DNA from 3 places in the Pelagibaculum spongiae genome. Region 3 is predicted to be linked to each of the others. Evidence: predicted binding sites of a transcription regulator. Region 3 holds the regulator's gene; each other region holds the start of a gene.
What was found. The regulator sigma-54, encoded in region 3, starts transcription at its own class of promoters, with help from an activator protein. The targets are predictions, from matches to a motif close to TGGCACNNNNNTTGCTNT.
Positions count from the first base shown of each region.

Region 1: DC094_RS06335 (NifB/NifX family molybdenum-iron cluster-binding protein) is a predicted target of sigma-54. The motif match lies at 786-803, and genes of this name have one in related genera.
Region 2: DC094_RS14510 (ammonium transporter) is a predicted target of sigma-54. The motif match lies at 1,136-1,153, and genes of this name have one in related genera.

Region 1 covers NZ_QDDL01000002.1:72,741-75,015, reverse strand. The annotation lists gene bamJ (BamJ family beta-barrel-assembly machinery protein) at 1-83, shown strand, start outside; gene DC094_RS06345 (hypothetical protein) at 166-381, shown strand; gene DC094_RS06340 (NifB/NifX family molybdenum-iron cluster-binding protein) at 408-755, shown strand; gene DC094_RS06335 (NifB/NifX family molybdenum-iron cluster-binding protein) at 988-1,356, shown strand; gene pgm (phosphoglucomutase (alpha-D-glucose-1,6-bisphosphate-dependent)) at 1,676-2,275, shown strand, end outside.
Region 2 covers NZ_QDDL01000006.1:73,515-75,789, reverse strand. The annotation lists gene rraA (ribonuclease E activity regulator RraA) at 17-505, opposite strand; gene DC094_RS14510 (ammonium transporter) at 1,363-2,275, shown strand, end outside.
Region 3 covers NZ_QDDL01000001.1:578,890-581,164, reverse strand. The annotation lists gene ptsN (PTS IIA-like nitrogen regulatory protein PtsN) at 1-114, opposite strand, end outside; gene hpf (ribosome hibernation-promoting factor, HPF/YfiA family) at 135-440, opposite strand; gene DC094_RS02555 (RNA polymerase factor sigma-54) at 456-1,964, opposite strand; gene lptB (LPS export ABC transporter ATP-binding protein) at 2,234-2,275, opposite strand, start outside.

The DNA of each region.
Region 1 (2,275 bases), on a different contig from region 3:
ATGGCGCTCAGGGTGCTGGTGGAGCCATTGGCCCATACGAAACACTGATTTTTGATGTTGAGCTGATTGATATCGAAGCTTAATTTTTCAAAATGTCATATAAATCGCCACCTGAATCGGGTGGCGTTTTTATTTCCAAGGATGGAATGTATACCGCAAAGAAGCATGGATGCTGGTGCGGATATTTCCAAGGATGGAATGTATATCGAAGGAAGCAGGATGCTGGTTCGAATATTTCCAAGGATGGAATGTATGCCGCAAAGAAGCATGGATGCTGGTGCGGATATTTCCAAGGATGGAATGTATATCGAAGGAAGCAGGATGCTGGTTCGAATATTTCCAAGGATGGAATGTATGCTGACTTTTTATAAAGTTATTTAACATTAAATCTCATCAAGGCGAATAAAGTGAAAATTGCAATCTCTAGTCTCAATGGACAAATCGTTACTGGCCAGCCAGGTCGATGCCCAAAATTTATTGTTTTCACCGTTGAAAACAGAAAAATCATGTCAGAAAAGATCATTGAGTTAACTGAAGATCAACTGTTAAGTGTTGCTGAGCAGGACCAACCTCATCCTTTGGATGGTGTTTCAGTATTAATTGCTTCAGGTGTTGGTGAAGGCTTTGTTGCCAAAATGGCCAAGCGTGAAATTAAAGCATTAGCGACTTCGTTAACGGGTCCAAGAATCGCTGCACAGTGTTATCTGTCAGATACTTTGCCGCTTAAAGCCGCAAGAAAAAGCAAAAGCAAATAGTGAGAACAACCTGTTTTTAGTTAGGTTTTCTTGCACAATTTATTCTTTTTATATTACTTAGAATTTGCGCCACCTCATAGTGAATCGACTTGAGATTGATTAGCATTTGCTTATTGAACTCAGATTCAATTAATGAAACTTTAAAACTTTAAGGTTTCTTAAAGAGGTATTTTTTATTCTCATTTAATTCGACGTTTAGTTACGAGTTAAATGAGAATTAAAGGAGCGCGAAATGAAAATTGCAATTGCCAGTCAGAACAAAAAAAGTATTACCGACCATGCCGGACGTTGTCGAAAGTTCTGGCTGTTTGATATTGAAAATAAGGCAATTGTTGGCCAACAATTGCTGGAATTATCTAAAGAGCAAGCATTTCATGGTTTTTCTCATGATTCTGCACACCCGTTAGACCAGGTTGATATGCTGATTGCCGGTGGCATGGGAAAAGGCTTTGTTAATAAAATGGCCAAGCGAAATATTCAAGCAGTAGCGACAACTTTACAAGACCCTGAGCAAGCGGCACGTGCCATTGCAGCCGGGGTGTTACCGATTAAAGATGCCAGTGAAAATTGTGGTTGTGATTGCGGTGGGCACCATAAGTAAATTATTAAAACTGTGATATTTAATAATTAACTTCAGAGGTGTCGCGATAAGTAAACACGAAGTGCGCACCGATTGTTTTATCTTAACAGGTGCTCAGGGCTTGTTAGGTACGCCAGTATCAGGGTACTTGCTTACTTGAATGTGGGTCATTGCAGTAATAAAGGCATAACATCATAATATGTTTTTTTGCAGTATCTACTAGTGCTGCCAGCCAGAATGTGATCGAACCGCTTGGTGGTTGAGTACTGCATTGCTTGGCATTTGCCTCGGCTTCGGCGATTGAGGGGCGATATATTGAATTGCTTACTGGAGTATATGTATGACTCACCCAAGAGCTGGGCTTCCTGCACAGCCAGAAGATTTGATCGATGTTAATGCACTGAAAGCCGCATACTCTAGCAAAGCAGTTCATGCTGATAATCCTGAGCATTTGGTCAATTTCGGAACCTCTGGCCATCGAGGAAACCCGCTTTATAGCAGCTTTAACCAGGCACATATTTTAGCGATTGTTCAGGCGGTTTGTGAGTACCGAGCGGCAAATAAGATCGGTGGCCCGTTGTTTCTGGGGATGGATACTCATGCTGCTTCTGAGTATGCACAGCAAACAGCTATCGAGGTGCTGGCAGCCAATCAGGTAACTTGTTACTACCAAAAAGAAGGTGGCTTTACACCAACACCTGTCATTTCCCATGCGATTGTGACGCATAATCGCAATGCTGCGGCTGGTCAGCAGGCTGATGGTTTAATTATTACGCCCTCTCATAATCCGCCATCAGATGGTGGTATCAAGTATAATCCGCCACATGGTGGGCCTGCAGAAAGTGAGATTACCTCAGGCGTTCAAAAGCGAGCTAATCAAATCTTGCAGCAGAATCTGCAGGCTGTTCAGAAAATGGATTATCAAGCGGCCATCAGTCAA
Region 2 (2,275 bases), on a different contig from region 3:
GTTAGTCACTTATTAATTACCGTTCAACAAGTGCTTTATCAGAAACAATAATTCCATTTAAATCGGCATAAATATAGTTTCCTGGTATAACAGTAACACCAGAAAATTGAAGTGGAATATTAATATCACCCAAACCTCTTTTATCGGTTTTCATTGGATGGCTGCCTAAAGCCTGTACACCAATATTGAGTGTTTTAAGAATTTCTACATCGCGAACACAGCCATAAATAATAATGCCAGCCCAACCATTATTTTGTGCTTTTTCTGCCAGCATGTCGCCAAGGCAAGCGCGTCGCATTGAACCGCCGGCATCAACCACCATTACTTTTCCGGTTCCGTCGGTATCGACCAGCTGCTTTACCTTGGAATTATCTTCAAAACATTTCACTGTCACCACTTCGCCACAAAAGCTTTCATTACCACCAAAGCTTTTATAAACCGGATCTAAAACAGAAACTTGTTTAGGGAATTGATCACACAGATCAGGAGTAGAAAGATTGCTCATTATTATGTTTCCTGAGTTTATTTGAATTAATTTTTCAGAATGCTAACCGGAGTCTGGTGTTTTTCAAAATATTGAACGGAATAGTCGAGAGTTAAAGATCTATGTTCTGCCTGTCGTCGCACTAGCATCCATGCTTCCTTGCGATATACATTCCTTCCCTGGAAATATTCGCACCAGCATCCATGCTTCCTTGCGATATACATTCCTTCCCTGGAAATATTCGCACCAGCATCCATGCTTCCTTGCGATATACATTCCTTCCCTGGAAATAAAAAATCCGCCGAGGTGAGTCGGCGGATTTGGGCCAGAAGCAACATGTGCTATCTGTTAAAACTGGTGAGCAAGCTTGTTCGCTGCTGTTGGATAGAACTATAGAGATCTAAACAAAACAAAACCCTGACCTATGCACGGTTGCTGCGGTACTGAGTCGCAAAAGCAAAACCTTTGCTGGGAAGCGACTTCCCAAAGACCTTAACGTTGATTTGGTTAAGATCTTTTTATAGCGAAGCAGCAAACGGCGGCGATTATGAACCGGTTTTTCAGCCATCTCTAGCTTTTTTGATGTAAGCACCATTTCAGTTCAAAACAGCGCACCAACAGATCGCTATAACCGTGCACTCTGCTCAGGATTGGCACACTTTCTGCTAACAATATTGCAAAAGGTCAGACAAATTTATCGCCGGCTTCGACGCCGCCCGCCGATTGAGAGTTTTGCATAGGCAACTCTTGCCAAGCGAGCAATAAAGGTGCAATAAACTACATATGCGCACCAATAAGAAGCACTAATTCTAATAATAAACGGCGATCAAACTTCTGTTTTGAAAAGCTAACTAACAAATAAGTGGTGTCCCATGGAAATGAGCAGCAGCGATACGCTCTTTGTGCTGTTAGGCGCAATTCTGGTTCTGGCAATGCATGCTGGATTTGCATTTTTAGAAGTTGGAACGGTTCGAGATAAAAACCAGGTTAATGCGCTGGTTAAAATCATGGTCGATTTTGCTGTCTCGGCGGTTGCTTACTTCTTTGTGGGTTATTCGGTTGCCTATGGCGTCGATTTCTTTCGTAGTGCCGAGCAACTCGCTAGCTTAAATGGCTACGAATTGGTCAAATTTTTCTTCCTAATGACCTTTGCCGCTGCAATACCGGCCATTGTTTCTGGTGGCATTGCTGAACGTGCTCGCTTCTATCCACAATTAGTGGCCACTGCTGTATTAGTCGGCCTAATTTATCCATTCTTTGAGGGCATTGCTTGGAATGGCAACTTTGGTTTTCAAGGCTGGCTAGAAGCTACTTTTGGCGCGGCATTCCATGACTTTGCTGGCTCAATAGTGGTGCATGCGATGGGTGGCTGGATCGCACTGGGTGCTGTAGTCATGCTTGGCGCACGCAAAGGCCGCTATACCAAAAAAGGCAAGCTAGTCGCCTTTCCACCTTCAAACATTCCTTTTCTGGCACTCGGTGCTTGGATCTTAACCGTTGGCTGGTTTGGTTTTAATGTGATGTCAGCACAGAAGGTCGGCGATATTTCCGGGCTAGTTGCAGTCAATACCATGATGGCCATGGTCGGCGGTATATTGGCATCATTAATTGTCGGTAAAAATGACCCTGGCTTTATTCATAACGGCCCTTTAGCTGGCTTAGTAGCCGTGTGTGCTGGTTCTGATTTAATGCATCCAATGGGTGCCTTGGTTGTTGGTGCGATTGCCGGTGCATTATTTGTGGTCTGCTTTAATCTGACCCAAAAGCGTTGGAAGATCGACGATGTGCTGG
Region 3 (2,275 bases):
TTCAGGGCGTGTTTCGGCGAGTACTTCACTCACTAAGTGAAGTACTCGCTTCTTGCTAACCCCTGTTACGCCACAACGAGTACGCTGAGGCGTCAGAATATCAATTAACTGCATTGCTTCCAGTGTCAGAGGCCTTAATGCCCCTGCCCATGATTATGTTGTAAGTGTTTTTCCTTATGCTTGATTATCTGACGATCAAGCTTATCGGTCATCGAATCTATCGCACGGTACATGTCATCTGATTCGCAGTTGGCAACTAGTTGAGCGCCTTCTACGTTCATTTGAATTTCAGCCGTATGGCGACCTTTTTCAACGTTCAAGACAACATGTGTGTTACTGATCTTGGATCCGTGGCGGCGGATTCTATCAAGTTTTTCCTCAATGTGTTCGCGCAACGCGGGAGTAACTTCCAAATGGTGCCCTGTGATGTTCAGTTGCATAGCTTCTGCTCCTGTTCAGATTAATTGTTTTCTTTCATTGGAGGGTGGTATCGATAAAGATTCCCGATATTTAGCGATAGTGCGTCGGGCAACTTTGATACCTTGTTCTTTTAATAGCTCGGCAATTTTGTTATCGCTCAGTGGTTTTTTGGCATCTTCTGCAGCAACCAGCTTTTTAATCAAGGCACGAATCGCAGTAGAAGAGCACTCGCCACCACTGGTGGTATTAACATGGCTTGAGAAGAAATATTTTAGTTCGTAAATCCCGCGAGGGGTATGCATAAATTTTTGAGTAGTGACTCGAGAGATGGTTGATTCATGCATTCCTACCGATTCTGCGATGTCGTGCAACACTAATGGTTTCATTGCTTCATCGCCATATTCTAGAAAACCTTGTTGGTGTTGAACAATGTCGGTAGCCACTTTGAGTAGTGTCTCATTGCGGCTTTCAAGGCTTTTTAAGAACCAGCGGGCTTCTTGTAAATTATCTTTTAAAAATGAATTGTCGCGGCTGTTATCGGCGCGACGAATCAAAGAGGCATAGCCATCGTTGATTCGAATTTTTGGTGCCGTATCCGGATTTAATTCTACCATCCAGCGGTTATTGCACTTGCTGACAAAAACATCAGGCACCACATAGCTGGTGTTATTCGTCGCGATATTGCCACCCGGTCTTGGGTCTAACCCTTGAATTAATTCCAACGCCAGTTTGAGTTGTGGCTCTTTGATACGAGCTAGCCGCATTAATTGACGATAATCCCGGCTGCCGAGTAATTTCATGTAGCGGTCAACAATATTGATCGCATCGGCGCGTGAAGGGATAGTTGAATCGAGCCGTTTTAACTGGACCATCAAGCAATCGCGCAAATCGATAGAAGCACAGCCAATCGGATCAAATTGTTGGATACGATGGCGAATCACTTCAATCTCATCCAAGTTCAGCAATTCTAATTCATCTGCAGGGAGCAGCTCTTTCAATTGTTGATTGACCGTATCGAGAATCTCTTGGCAGCTGGTCTGCAGATAACCTTGCTCATCAATTGACTCAATGATTGCTTCGGCAATCAATTCATCTTTAGGATTGAAATGGGCGACCGAACTTTGCCATGACAAATGTTTTTGTAGATCTTCATCGGCAGCGGCATTGCTTTCAAAGTCGCTATTGTCTTGGGCGGAAGAGCGAGAAAGGCCAGAGCTAGAAGGTGATGAGCTTTGGTAGATATCATCCCATTGGGTGTCGACCGGCAAATCTGGTTGAATTTCTGTGGCAGCGCTCAAATCAACCGAGTTATCAATGGCGCTCTCAGATTCATTTTTTTGCGCGGTTTCGGCAGCGTCTGCTTCAGCATTGACCGATGGTTCAGCATCATTTTCGGTCAGCTCCAACATTGGGTTGCTGTCGAGATTCTGCTGAATTTCACTTTGTAGGTCGAGTGAAGATAACTGAAGAAGGCGAATCGCCTGCTGCAGCTGGGGCGTCATATTGAGGCTTTGGCCGACGCGAAGTTGTAGCATAGGTTTCATGCTGATCCCGCATAAACTGCAATGACTGAAAGTTACCTTTTTCGGTGCGTTTCAGCAAGCTTGCACGTTAGTCATTTTTATGATTCAGGCATTGAAATATAAGGTTTTCAAAGCACTGTGTCATGAAAATTGCATATAGTAAGAAATGGGGTTGCTTTTAGCGGAATACACAGTTGATGCAGCAAAAAACAACGATTATCAGATGATCAATAATCTACTGGTTGGATGCTGCCCCGACGGTATCGATGATCATGGTTAGATCGCAGCTATTAAAGACTGAAATCATCACCGAGATAGACTTGTCGAACTTG